3 regions of the Comamonas aquatilis genome follow, and region 2 is predicted to be linked to each of the others. Evidence: riboswitches for the same ligand, from Rfam matches in the RefSeq annotation. Region 2 holds a riboswitch; each other region holds the start of a gene.

Region 1 (5,424 bases), on a different contig from region 2:
ATCAAGGAATGGTTTGGCGTGCGCACCAACCCCGATGGCACGACCAGCGAAGGCCTGGGTGACTGGGACATCTCGCGCGATGCGCCTTACTTCGGCATCGAGATTCCCGATGCGCCGGGCAAGTACTTCTATGTCTGGCTGGATGCGCCCGTGGGCTATCTGGCATCGCTCAAGGAATTGCTGACCCGCCGTGGCGAGAACTTTGACGCCTATATGGCCGACCCCGATCTGGAGCAGTACCACTTCATCGGCAAGGACATCATCACCTTCCACACGCTGTTCTGGCCGGCCATGCTGAAGTTCAGCGGCCGCAAGACGCCGACCAAGATCTGCGTGCACGGCTTCATGACCGTGAACAACGGCGAAAAGATGAGCAAGAGCCGCGGTACGGGCTTGGATCCGCTCAAGTATCTGTCGCTGCAAATGAACCCCGAGTGGCTACGCTACTACCTGGGCGCCAAGCTCAACGGCAAGAACGAAGATATCGACTTCAACCCCGAAGACTTCATGCTGCGCGTCAACTCCGATCTGATCGGCAAGTACGTGAACATCGCTTCGCGCGCCGCCGGTTTCCTCACCAAGCGTTTTGGCGGCAAGCTGACCCAGATCAGCGAAGACGGCCAGACCCTGCTGGCGGCGCTGCGCGAACAGCAGACAGCCATCGTCGCCGCCTACGAGGCCCGCGACACGGCCCGCGCCGCGCGCGAGATCATGCTGCTGTGCGATCGCGTCAACAGCTATGTGGACGCCAACAAGCCCTGGGAGCTGGCCAAGAAGGAAGGCATGGAAGCGCGCCTGCACGATGTGTGCACGACCTGCATCGAAGCCTTCCGCATCCTGACCATTTATCTGCAGCCCATTTTGCCCAGCGTGGCCGCCGAAGTGTCCAACTTCCTGATCGTGCCGCCCGAAAGCTTTGGCGATGTGGCCAAGCCTCTGGGAGAAGGCCACCAGATCGGCGAGTACAAGCATTTGATGCAGCGCGTCGACCCCAAGCAGCTGGAAGCGCTGTTTGAAGCTCCCGCAGGTCAGGCCGCTCCTGCTGCCGCTCCGGCAAAGGCCGAGAAAAAGGCGGCCAAGAAGGCCGAACCCGTGATCGACCCCAACGCCCCGGGCGGCGAGCCGCTGGCCGAAACCATCAGCATCGACGACTTTGCCAAAGTCGATCTGCGCATTGCCAAGATTCTCGAATGCAAGAGCGTGGAAGGCTCGACCAAGCTGCTGCAACTGACGCTGGATGTGGGCGAAAAGGACGAGAACGGCCAGCCCAAAACCCGCAATGTGTTCAGCGGCATCAGCAGCATGTACAACCCCGAGCAGCTGCAAGGCAAGCTGACCGTGATGGTGGCCAATCTGGCCCCGCGCAAGATGAAGTTCGGCCTGTCCGAAGGCATGGTACTGGCCGCCAGCCATGCCGACGAAAAGGCAAACCCCGGCATCTATGTGCTGGAACCTTTCCCTGGTGCCGCTCCCGGCATGCGGATTCACTGATGCCATCCCCCCTGAGGCGCTTTGCGCCTTCCCCCAAGGGGGACGACACCTTCGCCGCGAGGCGGCGGGGCCGCCTTAGGCTCTGGCTCGGTGTCTCCTCGCTGGGGCGTGCTTTGTCGAGCTCCTGCAGGCCATGGCTTGCAGGGGCTTTTTTATGCCTGCTATCCCTGTCTGGCTGCGCCGTGGTGGCCGTGGCGGGCACGGCCGTAAGCATCACAGCAGGGGCTGTGGGCCTGGCCGCCGATGCGGCGATTGGCACGGTCAAAATCGTGGGCAAAGGCGTGGGCAAGGCTGCAGACGCCGCGCTGGACGACGAACCTGCCGATTGAATGACGGCGAGCGCAGCTGCGTATAGCCACAAGGCCAACACGTTATACTGCGCCCGTTTTGAAGCGGGTTGACCGGCTGGCCATGCATGGCCGCTGCCAGCCCTTCATTGCGACAACAGGTGCCCAGGCTTAGGCCACGGGTTCAACGGGAACAGGGTGAAAATCCCTGGCTGCCCCCGCAACGGTCAGCAGATAAACCATTTCCACGCCCCCAGGGGCAAACCACTGATGTCCTACGTGGCCTCCCAGCGAGGTGCGCGGCGACATTGGGAAGGTGAAATGGCAGGCATCACGCCATCTGCGAGCCCGGATACCGGCCTGTTGAGCACCGTGCCCCTGGGGAAGCCCCCGGCGTGCGGTATTTGCAACGACCGTCTGCGGGGAGCAGAAGTGGCTGCTTCCCTGCCCGGCGGTCAAAAAGCGCTGCAGCAAGGCCTGGGCATGTCACCTGCAGGCAGATGGTCAGCACTTTGTTGACCTCCATGAACCACCCTGACTTTGCAGCCAGAGCCCCTTCTCTCCATCCCATCGCTGCTGCGGCATTCCTGACCTGCCTGAGCGCGCTGTCCGCCACACCGGCCCTGGCCAGCGATGCCGACACGCCCGCGTCCGAAGCCGCCATCACCTTGCCCGCCGTCCATGTCACGGCATCGCCCGAAGGCGCACTGGGTCTGTCCCTGCCTTCCACCTCCGGCAGCCGGACCGGCATTGCCACACTCGACCTTCCTGCCAGCCTGGACCATGTGAACAGCGATACCTGGCAGGAGCGCGGCGACTCGCGCATGGCCGACATCATCGGCCGCACCGTGGGCATGACGCCGCTGTCGGCCACCAGCTACAACAGCCTGTCCTTCAGCACGCGCGGCTTCACCGGCACCAACTCCGTGGGCATTGCCGAGGACGGCGTGCGCCTGGGCGTGGCCTCGTCGACCACACCCTACCCCGCCAACAGCTGGGGCTATGAGCGGGTGGAAGTGCTGCGGGGACCAGCTTCCATCGTCTATGGCTCGGGTACCGTGGGAGCCACGGCCAATGTGGTGCGCAAGCAGCCCACGCGCGAGACGGTGCGCGAGGTACTGCTCGGTGCCGGCTCGCATGGTTCGGCCAAGCTGGGCCTGGGCATGGGTGGCGCACTCAGCGAGACCCTGAGCTACCGGGTGGACGCCTATGGTCACTACACCAACGGCGAGCACGATATGAGCCGCGCCAGCGGCGGCAAGCTGATGAGCACGCTGCGCTGGCAACCCACGGCCGCGCTGCGCGTGGAGCTGCTGGCCGATGTCAGCGACGAAAAGCCCGCCCGCTACTTCGGCACGCCCACCTTGAACGGCGCCATCGTGCCCGAGCTGCTGGGCCGCAACTTCAACACCGACGACAGCACCATCCGCATCAAGGACAAGCGCGTGCGCGCCCGGGCGCAGTACCAGATCAACGATGAGCTGAGCGTGAGCAACGAGCTCTATCACTTCAAGGCCGACCGCTACTGGCGCAATATCGAGGCCTACCGCTACAACCCGGCGGCCCAGACCATCACCCGCAGCGACTATATCGAGCTGACACACGATCTGGAGCAGGCCGGCAACCGCCTGGAATCCAAGCTCAAGGCCGGCGCCCACCAGCTGGTTGTGGGCTGGGAAGTGAGCCGAGCCAAATTCGGCTATGCCTCGTCCGGCTTTGACTACTCCACCACGATGCCCGTGAATGCCACCTATCACGGCTGGGACAACACCAGCGCCATGATCCCGCGCTTTACCACGGCAGCCACCACGCATGACTTCTACGCCGAAGACGCCTGGACGCTCAGCGAGCGCTGGCTGCTGCTGGCCGGCATACGCCGCGACCTGACGGACTTCAACAGGAACGACCTGATCGGAACCGGCTCGTTTGGCAAGAACTTGGGCGGCACCGCCTGGCGCCTGGGCCTGACGCACAAGCTCAATGCGCAGACCAGCTTGTACGGCCAGGTCTCCCAAGGCCATGACCCTGTCACCAATGTGCTGACGCTGAACCTGGCCAATCGCGATTACAAGCTGACCACGGCGCGCCAGATCGAAGTCGGCATGAAGCAGCAGTTCGGCCAAGGTCTGGGCGAGTGGACGGCGGCGGCCTACCGCATCGAGAAGAAAGACATCATCACCCGCGATCCGAACAACAGCCTGCTGTCGGTGCAAGGCGGCAAGCAGCATTCGCAAGGCCTGGAGCTGAGCACGGTGCTGCGCCTGTCGCCCAGCTGGCGCCTGGAAGGCAATTACGCCTTTGTCGATGCCAAATACGACCAGTTGATCGAAGCCGGCGGCGCTGACCGCTCCGGCAATCGCCCCAGCAACGTGGCGCGCAACACCGCCAATCTGTGGACCCACTACACCACCCACAGCAGCATCGGCCGCTGGCAGGCATCGCTGGGCGCGCGCGCCGTGGGCAGCCGCTTTGCCGACAACGCCAATACGGCCGTCAGCGGCGGCTACACCGTCTGGGATGCGGCTTTGAGCTGGCGCCCCCAGCCCGGCAGCACCTACCGCCTGACGGTGCGCAATCTCGGCGACAAGCTCTATACCTACTCGGCGGTGTCGAACGCCAGGGCTTCTCAGGCCTATCCGGGCGAGGGACGTCGTCTTGATCTGACGGCCGAATTCACGTTCTGAACGCAGTAGCAAAAGCCATAGCTAGCAGCGCATGAAATTCCTCAACTTCATGCATAAAACCCATTGAAAACGAGAATACACATGCGCTGTCAGCTTCCATTTTTGAAGAAGGTATTCCCCTCTCGCCTGACCCTCGCCACGGGCTTGGCCCTGGCCTGCGCTTTGCTTGCGGCCTGCTCGCAGCGGCAAGAGACGCCGCCGGACCAGGCGGCCGTCAGCGTGGCCCCGGTCACGGTGCCGGTCTGCGGCCAGCCCGTGAGCTATGACCGCGTGCCGCAGCGCGCTGTCACCCACGGCATCAACATTACCGAGATGTTTCTGGCACTGGGACTGGCCGACCGTCTGGTGGGCTATGGCGGCCTGCGCGACATCCAGCGCCTGCCGCCAGCCATGCAGGCGCAGCTGGCCCGGGTGCCCGATCTGTCTAACCAGAACATGAATCTGGAAACCCTGCTGAATGCCCAGCCGGACTTTGTCTTCAGCGGCTGGTCCTATGGTTTTCGCGATGGCCAGATCACTCCGCAGCAATTGCAGGAGCTGGGCATTGCCAGCTATGTGCTGACCGAGTCCTGCATACGCAAGGTCGCGCGTGAGCGCGTATCGCTGCAAGACACTTTCGACGACCTGCTCCATCTGGGCCGCATTTTCCGCATCGACGCACAGGCACAAGCCCTGGTGAACGGCCAGCGCGCCGAGCTGGAGCAGATCGCCCAGGCCTTGCAGGGCATGGCCAGACAGCCCTCGGTTTTCCTCTACGACAGCGGCACCGACATCCCGGTCACCGCAGGCCGCTATGCCATGCCCCACGCCATGATCGAAGCGGCCGGCGGCCGCAACATCTTTGCGGACCTGCCCAGCAGTTGGACGCGGGGCAACTGGGAGGACGTGATCGAGCGCAATCCGGACTGGATTGTCATCGTGAACAACGACAGACCCACACCCGATGGCAAAAAGCAGTTTCT
Region 2 (5,424 bases):
CCGCGCGGCCAGTTGCTGGGAATATCGTCAAAAATATTGCTGGCTCCGGCAGCATCCAGAATCGCCTGAGGCATGCCATAGCGTCCTGCCGTCACCGGAATTTTTTCCCCGCTGTCGAACACAAAAACACGCGGTTTGCCGGCGTTAGCCGCCATCTGTCCGGCCAGACGTTCACGGGCCGTCTTCAGCTGCGAGATCCGTGGACCGGCCTGTGCTTCGACGTCAAAGATGCGGGCCAGATTTCCCAGATCCAGCTCCACATCTTCCAGGGCCACTCGCTGCCGGGAATTCACCCGAATGCAAGACTCCGCCAGCACATAGGAAGCAATGCCATGCTCGGCAAGCAGCTCGGGAGTGACACCACCCGCCCGAAACCCATAACTCCAGCCAGCAAAGACAAAGTCCGTACGGGCGTCGACCATGGCTTCAAGACTCATGTCATGCGATGAAAGATTCGGCAAAAGATCCAGCACCGGTTTGATCTCCGGCGCAATCTCCTTGCGCGATGGAATGCCCGAGTAGCCCACCAGACGGTCCCCAAGCCCCAGAAAGAGAAACATCTCCGTGATGTTCACATCGTGGGTTACCACACGCTGCGGCACCTGGATATAGGTCTGCGGCTTGCCGCACACATCGAGCACCAACGGCGGGTCATGACGCTTCGGCTGCAACGCAGCAACTGCGTTGGAGTTTTCAGTCAATTGCGCTGCGTGGACCTGATCCGACACTGGAGCCCGATCACAGCCTGCAAGCAGCGCTGCAACCGGGAGCCAAAGCAGACAGAGCGCTGCATTGATAGATGGCATGTTTCTGTCTGCCCTCACCGCTTAGAAGCGCATATGCGCAGTGATCTCGAAACTGCGGCGATTGCCCAGCAGCCATTGCGTGCTGCCATAAGCAGATGCGGCATAGGTCTTGTTGGTCAGATTACGCCCCACGAGACTCAAACGGGTTTTGGGGTTGAGCTGCCAGCTCAGCACAGCATCCGCCACCGTATAGCCAGGCAAAACCGAGGTGTTGGCATTGTCATTGAAGCGGCTGCCCACATGACGCAGGCCCAACGATGCGCGCCAGTCGCTCACGCTGTAGTGAGCCCATAGATTGGCGGAATATTGAGGAATGTTCGCCGGACGATTACCTGCACGGCTGATGCCGGAGCCTCCTTCGCGCAACTCATCAAACTGCGCGTCCACGTAGGCCAGATTGCCTTCAAAGCGCAAAGATTTTGTGGCATTGAGTGCCGTAGTGAACTCCACGCCCTTGGATGACTGCTTGCCGCCTTGAACAGACTCTGCTGGGCGACTCGGGTCACGGGTGATGATGTCTTTCTTGGCGATATCAAACACCGCCACCGTCCACTCCCCACGGCCATTGCCCAGTTGCTGTTTGAGACCCAGCTCGATCTGCCGCCCCTTGGTCAGGCTGAAGCCCGAGTTGGATTTATTCAGGGACAGCAGACTGGTCACCGGATCATGCCCGGTACTCATCTGCGCATAAACATTGGTGCTTTCATTGATGCGATAGCTTGCGCCCAGGCGCCAGGAAGTGCCGCCCAGAGATTTATCCAGAGTGGCGCTGCTGATCAGATCCTTGCGGTCAAAGTCATACATATCTCTGCGCAGACCAGCCATCAGCTGCCATTGCTCGCTGAGTTTCCAGACATCCTCCACGTAGAAAGCGTTCTGCCGAATCTTGGACTCGACCCGTGCCTTGTACACATCCGGGCTGTCCCAATAACCATTGGAGGTATTCCAGGCAGAGACCACCGAATCGCCGCTATAAGGCGAGTTGTTGAGAGCGATAAACCGGGCCTCGGAAATATCCCAACCCGCGGCTATCTGGTGACGGCCGGGTTTGAAGACCACCCCCAGGCGGTTGCCCGTCTGCTCCAGATCGTGACCGATTTCCAGATAGTCATAGCGTGCAATCGTGCCCGCTGCGCGGTCGTAGTCATAGCCCTCTATATTTTTCCAGTGCCGATCGGCCTTGAAGTGATAGAGCTCGTTGCGCAGCGTCACCGCTTCACTAGGCTGCCACTCCACCTTGGCCTTGAAGCGCTTGTCCTTGAGACGGATATCGCTATCGAGAAAGTTGAAATTCTTGTCGCGCAATTCGGTGGCCAGACGGCCATCCACCACCGGCGTGCCGAAATAGCGTTCAGGTTTTTGATCGCTGATATCTGCCGTCAAGTCCACGCGCAAATCTGCGCTGGGCTGCCAGCGCAGCGCACTCATGATTTTCTTGCTGTCGCTCCTGCCAAGGTCGCGTTCGCCATCGCTACGTTCGCCATACAGATCAACACGGTAGCTCCATTCCTGGCCTATGGAGCCTGTTGCGCCTATGCCGGCGCGCGCGCTGCCATTCGAACCGGCGCCGACCATGGCTTCCACAGAGCGCTCGCGGCTTGGCTGCTTGCGCACGGCGTTCACTGTTGCGCCCATGGTGCCGCTGCCATACATCAACGACCCCGGGCCGCGCAGCACATCAAAGCGCTCATAGCCCCAGCTGTCATGCGGATAGGTCGTCGTGCCGGCAGCAACGCCCAGCATGATTCCATCTTCGGCCACACCCACCGAATTGACGCCGTTGAAACCACGGCTGGCGAAAGACAGACCGCCATTGCCAGGGGAGCTGGTGGCCGTCAGTCCCACGGTACGACTGACAGCATCCACCACGGCGGCATCGGCACGTTCTGTGATTTGCTCGGAAGAAACAGAATCCAGGCTGGCAGGCAAGTCCTTGACGGGAACGGCCACATAGGAGCCGGAGCGCGTTGTCTGATTGAGCTGCAGCTGGGGCAGTTCTCTATCGTCTTTGACGGTGACTTCCGGCAAAGTCGCGTCGGCAATGGCCAAGCTAGGCATCGCGGCCAGCAATTGCACTGCCGCGCAGCTGGCAGTCAACGCAAAACGGGTGGAGTAGGAATGAAGAGCACGCGCATTCGAGCGCATTGTTGTGTGAGGCATAGCTTCGGAAGCTCATACCGCCTGATGTGAAGGCCGCACACATAACAACCAGTCGCCGCAGGACGACAAGCGCAATAAGGCTGCCGTCCACACCCCGCAGACAGTTGTGAGAAAGATGCGCAAAGCGCACCGCCATCAGCTCCAGGCCGGTCTCCGGGCTCACAGAATTCTTTATGGTTCAAATAAAGCAGATCTGACCTTCCCAAGCAGCCAATCCAAACAAAGTTGGATCAGCAGCGCTCAGTGGCTGAAGTCTGGAGATATCCGGACTTCTTCAGATTTTTTCTGTCTACCGTTGCGGGGGCAGCCAAGGACTCAGGCTTTTCGGCCCTTACCTTGTTCCCGTTTCACTCGCATCTTCATGCAAGCACCTGAAGTTGGTTTGCTAATTGATTAGCGTTGCGGATTCTATCCGTGTCAGGCGAAAGATTCCCGATTGCACGCTCGACATTCATATTTTTCAAGGTAAGAGAACGCCACTCCATAGAGCCTGTGCCACGTCAGCAGCCAGTTTTATGAACCCATCATTTTTTGGCGATGCTAGCAGCCTCCATGTGAGAGCACGGGCCTGCCCTTGATGAATCGCGTCAACTACGCCTGCGCAGCAAATAAATATCCATGATCCAGCCGTGCTGCTGACGAGCTTGCTGCCGCCTGGCACTGATGTCAGCCTTGACCTGCACCAGCCGCCCCTGCATCAGGATTTGCTGCGGCATGCCCAGATAGGCGCCCCAGAAAATATCGACATCGGGCTCGGCCACCTGTTCGTAAGAGCATTGGCCGTCCAGCATGACAACAAGCGTATCAACGCCTGCCGGCCAGGCTGCCTCGCGCAGCTGGCGGCCGGTGGTCACCAAAAACGGCGCTCCGATATCGTTGAGCGCTATACCATGCGCGCTGCACAAGACCTGCATCGATGTGATGCCGGGCACCACCTTTACCTGCGACTTGGCCAAGCCCAGACGCGAAGCAATGCGCAAAGTGCTGTCATACAAGGCGGGATCGCCCCAAACCAGCAAGGCCACACGACCTCGCTCATGCCCAGACTCATGCCCATGGCCCGCAGGCAGGTGGGTAGATAAACACGCCCTCCAGCGCTCAGCGATGGCGTCATGCCATTCATTGACCTGCTGATCGTAGTCGTCCCCTTGCTGGCGGCGCACAGGCATATCGAAGTGCGCAATACGACTCGAGTCCATGCACAGATGTTGCAAAAGCGTCATCCGCACTTGCGCCAGTTCGGCCTTGTTGTCCTCCTTGTGCGGCAGCAGGATCAGATCGGCCTGGCGTATCGCCTTCTCTGCCTCGCGCGTTATGTGGTCGGGGTTGCCGGTGCCGATTCCGATCAGAAACAGCTCCAGCATCAGATCCCCTCAGCGCCAGCGGGAAAACGGGGCTCCTCGCCGCGAGGACGGTAACGCCGGTCATAGTCGTCGGCATAAAGACGGCTGAGCCCGAAACCTTCCTGGCTCAAGGTCCGTCCCACCAGAATCAAGGCACTGCGCTGCAAGGCATTGGTCTGCGCCGCTGCAGCAATCTCCCCCACACAGGTACGCACAATGACCTCATCCGGCCAGGAGGCTCGCCAGACAATGGCTGCCGGGCAATCGGCGCCGTAATGCTCCAGCAGTTCCTGCTGCACTTGCTCTGCCACATGCACCGAAAGATGAATGGCCAGCACCGCCCCTGTGGCGGCAAAAGCTGCCAGCGCCTCTCCGCTAGGCATGCTGGAGGCTCGCCCCGAGGTCCGGGTCAGTACGACGGACTGGCAGGAGCCCGGCAGCGTCAACTCCGCGCCAAGCGCTGCAGCCGCTGCGCTAAAGGACGGCACACCAGGCGTCACCGTATAAGGAATCTGATGCTCGCGCAGGCTACGCAGCTGCTCGCCCATGGCCGACCAGATGCTGAGGTCGCCCGAGTGCAAGCGGGCCACATCCAGACCCTGCTCATGGGCTTTCTGCATTTCCGCGACGATGTCCTGAAGCGACATGGGTGCCGTGTTGACCAGGCGCACGCCCTCGGGGCAATGCGCCAGCAACTCCGCGGGGACCAGCGAGCCCGCATACAGACACACAGGGCAGGAGGCCAAAAGATCACGCCCACGCACCGTGATCAGATCTGCAGCGCCCGGGCCGGCGCCTATAAAGTGAACTGTCAAGAAAGAACTCCTGTTTTCATTGAATAAGAAGCCGGCATGCAGTGGGCAATCGCCAGCGTTGCATGCCGGTCGGCCGACACCATGCGCGGCAAGACCAGGTGGACGGCTTCATGCATATGCCTACGCTTAGGACTGTGATCTGCCAAAAGCTCTGCATGCTTTGCGGCGCTGCCTGCCAACTGCTCGGCGCCGCAGATGGCCAAGGCCTCGGACACGCTGCCGACGCCAAAACGCTGCTCAATGCGCAAAGAGACAGAGTCGGTATTGACCTGTCGAATGCTGGCTTCCTCGCACATCCAA
Region 3 (5,424 bases), on a different contig from region 2:
AGTTCGCGAGGTTCTTCCAGCGTGGTCATGCCCGGCACCCGTTCGGCGCGGTCGCGCTGGTGGCGGGCAATGCGTTCGCGCATTTCCGCATCCCAGGGCTGGCCGGTGGCCACCAGCACGGCCTCGCGCCCGCTGGCACCCGCCAGCCACTGGCGCGCCAGCAGCTCGGCGCGGCGGGATTTGCCACTTTTCTGGCCGCCCATCAGCAACTGGCTGCGGGGCATGGCAATGGTGCAGGACTGACTCATGATTTCAATACTCAAACGTTGGCGCCCAGCCACTCGGCAATCAGCTGGGGAGCCGAAGCAAACCAAGCGTGGAAATAGCTGGCATGCACGCTGCCATGGCGGTACACGGCCTCACCGCGATCGGCCTGTACGGCCGTGCGCGGGCGGCTGGTACGCGCCACCTCATGCATGGCGGTCTCCAGCCGGCTGTAGTGAAACGTGTGGCCGCGCATGACGGTTTCATCGATTTGCAACTGCTGCATGCCCAGGCCGGCCAGGCGCTTTTGCATGATGACCTTGCCAGGCAGCAAATCCCACAGCTCCTGCTCGGCGCCATCATGGCCGACCACCGACTGGCACAGGGCAAGCATACCGCCGCATTCTGCCCAGACGGGCTTGGCCGCCGCCAGGTGCTGCGCAAGACTTTGGCGCAGGCCGGTGTTGCTGGCCAGGGTTTTGGCATGCAGCTCGGGGTAGCCGCCGGGCAGCCACAGCGCATCGCAGGCGGGCAAATCATCACCGGCCAGCGGAGAGAAAAATACCAGCTGCGCCCCCATGGCGCGCAGACAGTCCAAGTTGGCCGGGTAGATAAAGGCAAAGGCGGCATCGCGCGCCACGGCAATCGTGCGGCCTTGCAACCAGGGCTGCAAAGCCGGCGCAGCTGCGTCAGCAGGTTCGGGAGCCGAAAACTCCACGGCCCAGTCTTGCCAGCTGCCGGTCACAGAGTCGCCGACTTCGTCCGCGTGCCATGGTCGTTGGCCCAGAGGAATTTGCGCCAGGGCATCGGCCGCTGCATCCAGGCGCTGCAGCGCATCCTGCAGCTCGTGCGCAGCCACCAGGCCCAGATGCCGCTCGGGCAACAGCGCCGCGCCTTTGACATGGCCTGTCGCTCCCAGGCTGATGGCAGCCAACGCGCCCTGCCACAGCTCGGGCTCGCGCAGGCCCTGGCGCAGCAAATCGGCATGGTGGCTGGTCGCCACGCGATTGGCCATAAAGCCCGCCCAGCGCAAGCCGCTTTGATAATGCTGCAAGCCATAGGCCAGTGCGCCGAAGGTGCCGGCCATGGCTGACGCATCGACCACTGCCAGCATGGGCAGACCCAGCAGTCGCGCCAGATCTGCCGCGCTGGGGCTGCCGTCAAACAGGCCCATCACGCCTTCGATGAGGATGAGATCGGCCTCCTGCGCCGCAGCGTGCAGCCGTTCACGCACATCGGCCTCACCCGTCATCCACAGATCCAGCGAGTGCACAGGCGCACCCGTGGCCAGTTCATGCCAGTAAGGGTCCAGAAAATCCGGCCCGCATTTGAACACCCTGACCTTGCGGCCCTGGCGCGCATGCAAACGCGCCAGGGCCGCAGTCAGCGTGGTCTTGCCCTGGCCTGAGGCCGGGGCAGTGATCAGCAAGGCAGGACAGCGCACAGGCTGCCCTGCTGCATCAGACGAGGAGGTGGTGCTCAGCATATGAAAGCAATAAGGACTGCAAGCCCGCTCAGTTGGCCGTCCACTTCACGCCCACATAGCCGCTGCGGCCCTCTGTGGCGTAGGTGCGGGCCAGCTCATAGCGCTTGTCGGTGAGGTTGTTGATGCGTGCCACCAGACTCCAGTTGCGTGTCAGCTCCTTTTGCGCCGTCAGATGCCACAAGGTGTAGCCGCCCAGCTCAAACTTGTTGGCCGCATCGTCAAAGCGCTTTCCCGATGTCTGCATCTGGGCACCCAGCCTCCAGCCCGCCACCAAGGTGTCGGCCGAAAGGCTGGCATGGCGCTTGGAGCGACGTGCCAGCTGCAAGTCCTTGTCCGTATCGCGCGGATTCTGGAAGTCCACCGAGCCCTGCAGATTCACCACGCCCACGCGGGTGGTGGCAGCCAGGGTAATGCCTTTATAGCGGGCATTGGCCACGTTGGCATAGCAGCCGCCGAACTGACCGTTATTGCCCGGGCATGCACCGGTGTTGCTCACATAGTTGATGAGATTGGAGAGATTGTTGCGATAGGCCGTGGCCGAGAAACTATTGCTGCCCTTCCCCCATTTCAGGCCCAGCTCCACATTGCGTCCCTTCTCGGGCTGCAGCGAGGAATCGCCATACATGCTGAAGCGCTGATACAGCGTGGGTGCGCGGAAAGCCGTGCCCGCCGATGCCGTGGCTCGCCAGTTCGGCATGAACTCATAGCCATAGGCGGCACTGCCCGTGGTGTTGCCGCCAAACTCGCTATCGCGATCATGGCGTGCATTGAGTTGCAGCGTGTGCTTGCCGGCACGCAGACCGTAGCCCAGAGCCAGGGCGTTTTGCGAACGCGTGCGGTCGATATTGCCGTTGACCAAGCTGTCCTCACGACGCTCCAACGCCGCAGTCAGGGTGGAGGCGCCCAGCTTCCATTCGTTCTGGAACAGATAGTTGTGCAAGCGCGTGTCGGTTTCATAGACCGAGGGCTTGGTAGCGTAGTAATCGCGCGACTGTGTGTATTGCAAACGGGTGCTGTAAACATCGCTCCACTTGGCTTGCCAGTTCAGGCCCAGGGTTTGCATCTTGTTGATGCTGCGATCATCGGCAATAGGAGCACTCTTTGATATGGTCGCGTCATAACCGGAATTGACGTAACTCTCCAGCGCTGTGGCCTCCACGCGCTGGTTGGGCGAGATCTGGTAGCCAATGCGGGCATTGAAGGCATTGTTGCGATAGCCGTCCGCATCTGGATTGAAGCCCGCCGAGGTTTTGGCGTTAAAGCCGTTGCTGCTGGCATGCGATGCACCCAGGCTGTAATCCCAACCATTGAGGCCGCCGCTGATGCCGGTCTGTGCCGTCACCGTGCCGCGGCTGCCCCAGCCCAGGCCGATATAAGGCTTGGGCTTGCCCTCGCCCCGCTTGGTGAAAATCTGCACCACGCCGCCAATCGCATCCGAACCATAGACGGCAGCCGCCGGGCCACGCAACACTTCAATGCGCTCAATGGACTCGAGTGGAATGTTCTGCCAGGAAGCGCCGCCGGTCGATTGGGAATCGACGCGCACGCCGTCGATATAGACCGCCGTAAAACGGGTCTCGGCTCCGCGCAAATAAACGCTGGTGGAGGCACCAGGGCCGCCGTTGCGCACCATCTCGATACCGGGCAGGCGCGAGAGTACATCGGCCACGCCAGCCGCACCACTGGTTTCGATGGTCTCGCGGTCCACGATGGACATATCCGCCACCAGATCGGACAGCGGCTGTTCGATACGGTTGGCAGTCACCACCGTCTCGGCCATGGCTGCGGTATCGGCCAAGGCGATTTGCTGAGCCAGCACAGGCGCAGACAACATGCAGCTGATGGCAGCAGCCACCAGGGAAGGACGGTGAAAAATGGAAGCCGTGCTGGCGTGCACGTGCGAGGCCACGGATGCAGTCTTGCATCGGGGTTGGTGTTGCGAACTCATGGGAAGCGACAAAACAATAGATACCCGGCGCCAACCTCCCCGTTGGCAATTGGGAAAAAGACGTGCCCACAGCTGAAGGCAGACAATCCACATCGTTGGCCGGTATCCGGGCTAAGCGAAACGTCCTTTTGCGAGCCTTCCCAGCACGCGCAGCGCCAGTGGCAAAGATGAAAAGGAGATGCCATGCATCTATTCGCTGACCGTTGCGGGGGCAGCGCAGGCACGGATCGCACCGCTTTGCGGCTTCACCTCCCTGCTTCCCGTTGAACTGGGGTCGCAGAAAAGCAACTCCGAGCACCAACAGCGGCGCATTCTAATTAGTTTTGACTGCACGGCCTCCTTCAATCAGAGTACCCCGTTGACGATTATTTACTATATAAATGAATTTGGCGCTTTATGCACCTGTGTTGCACGCTACGATTTTGGTAGAGGAAAATCTCCAACCGAAAAGCCATGCGCGCGTGTTTCAGGTGTACTTAGCTTGCATCCGCCTTTCATGCACAAAGTCTCTCGGATTTCTGCACTTATTTACGGACCGCAAGACCTACAATGGCCGAGTCTATGATCCCCCAGACTTCTCTTGACCTCATTGCCGAGCGGGTAGAACGTTTAATGGTGCGCCACGAAGAACTTCAGCGCACCAACACCCTGCTGACCGAGCAAGTTGCCGCCCTGACCCAAGAGCGCGACTCTCTGCGCCTGCGCCTGCAAGCTGCACGCGCACGTGTGGACGCGCTGATCGAACGCCTGCCCGCCAACCAGGGCGAGTGATTCCCCAGACATTGCCACCAGACGCCCGCCCATGAAGCAGATCGAAGTGCAAATTTTGCAGCAAAGCTACATGCTGACCTGCCCCGAAGGTCAGCAAGAGCGCGTGCTGGAAGCCGTGCGTCGCGTGGATGAGGCCATGACCGGCATCCGCGACAGCGGCAAGGTACGTTCTCGCGAGCGTGTAGCTGTACTGGCTGCACTCAATATGGCTTTCGATGTGCTGGACCGCGACGCCCAACAGACATCCCAACAAACACATATGAGCGGTGCCGCAGCTGAAACGCAGGCCGCGACCCAGACCGAACAGCTCAATCAGGAACAGCAGGCTGAACAACAGCGCCAACTGGAACTGGCCGAGCAGCTGGTGCTCAAGCTCGATAAAGCTTTAGAAGACGATGCAAGGCTTTTGTGAAAGCCCGCAATCCTTGCGACAAATGCATCGCTTCGTGGCAAACGCAGTATCAATCGAAGTAAAATAACTCCTGTCTGCAGACCTGTCGGACTTTATATTTCCTTGAACCAATGCTCAATGAGCTCGGGCTTGGTAAATTTCCTGATGAGCGTGATCGTCTCGCGTCAGATGAACCCAACGTCAGGCTGCCCTCGCCCCCCTGAACCCCCGGTTCAGGATGACGGTCCGGTGGAGTTTGCAGACACCTTATTCCTGTGCAACCTGCTATTTCAGGCTGCACTTTCTGGGCTAGCAACACGCAGCCATCTCTTGAACCCAAAAAGCCGTTGAAGCTTGAAGCATCAACGGCTTTTTCGTTTATGGGCAATGCAAGTGATCAGGCGATGGCAGATTGAATCTTTGCCTGTGCATCTGCCATGACCTGGCCCAAACGCACCGGGCCCGCCGGCTGCCATGCGGGGTTGAACTGCAAACCCGCACTTTGCGGCCACAGCAAGACCACGGTGGAGCCCAGCAGAAAGCGCCCCATCTCCTCGCCTTGGGCCAAATGAATGGCTTGCTCGCCGGTGTAATCCCAGCTCTTTAGATGTCCCGTGCGCGGTG

Evidence for each region. A riboswitch is a leader RNA that binds a small molecule or an ion and turns the genes downstream of it on or off. The one in region 2 is predicted to bind cobalamin.
Region 1: it holds a riboswitch for cobalamin, as region 2 does, so the genes downstream of both, ACNAZA_RS14405 (TonB-dependent receptor) here and ACNAZA_RS09570 (TonB-dependent receptor) in region 2, are expected to answer to the same signal.
Region 3: it holds a riboswitch for cobalamin, as region 2 does, so the genes downstream of both, ACNAZA_RS08220 (TonB-dependent receptor domain-containing protein) here and ACNAZA_RS09570 (TonB-dependent receptor) in region 2, are expected to answer to the same signal.

The regions. Positions count from the first base shown of each region.
Region 1 is NZ_CBCSIW010000012.1:29,120-34,543, reverse strand. It holds gene metG (methionine--tRNA ligase) at 1-1,491, shown strand, start outside; gene ACNAZA_RS14410 (hypothetical protein) at 1,605-1,820, shown strand; cobalamin riboswitch at 1,921-2,156, shown strand; gene ACNAZA_RS14405 (TonB-dependent receptor) at 2,303-4,462, shown strand; gene ACNAZA_RS14400 (ABC transporter substrate-binding protein) at 4,544-5,424, shown strand, end outside.
Region 2 is NZ_CBCSIW010000005.1:243,737-249,160, reverse strand. It holds gene ACNAZA_RS09575 (ABC transporter substrate-binding protein) at 1-701, opposite strand, end outside; gene ACNAZA_RS09570 (TonB-dependent receptor) at 828-2,966, opposite strand; cobalamin riboswitch at 3,094-3,356, opposite strand; gene cobF (precorrin-6A synthase (deacetylating)) at 3,554-4,330, opposite strand; gene cobM (precorrin-4 C(11)-methyltransferase) at 4,330-5,124, opposite strand; gene ACNAZA_RS09555 (cobalamin biosynthesis protein) at 5,121-5,424, opposite strand, start outside.
Region 3 is NZ_CBCSIW010000004.1:290,537-295,960, reverse strand. It holds gene ACNAZA_RS08230 (bifunctional adenosylcobinamide kinase/adenosylcobinamide-phosphate guanylyltransferase) at 1-224, opposite strand, end outside; gene ACNAZA_RS08225 (cobyrinate a,c-diamide synthase) at 260-1,690, opposite strand; gene ACNAZA_RS08220 (TonB-dependent receptor domain-containing protein) at 1,719-3,638, opposite strand; cobalamin riboswitch at 3,719-3,955, opposite strand; gene ACNAZA_RS08215 (DUF904 domain-containing protein) at 4,200-4,409, shown strand; gene ACNAZA_RS08210 (cell division protein ZapA) at 4,441-4,821, shown strand; gene asd (archaetidylserine decarboxylase) at 5,198-5,424, opposite strand, start outside.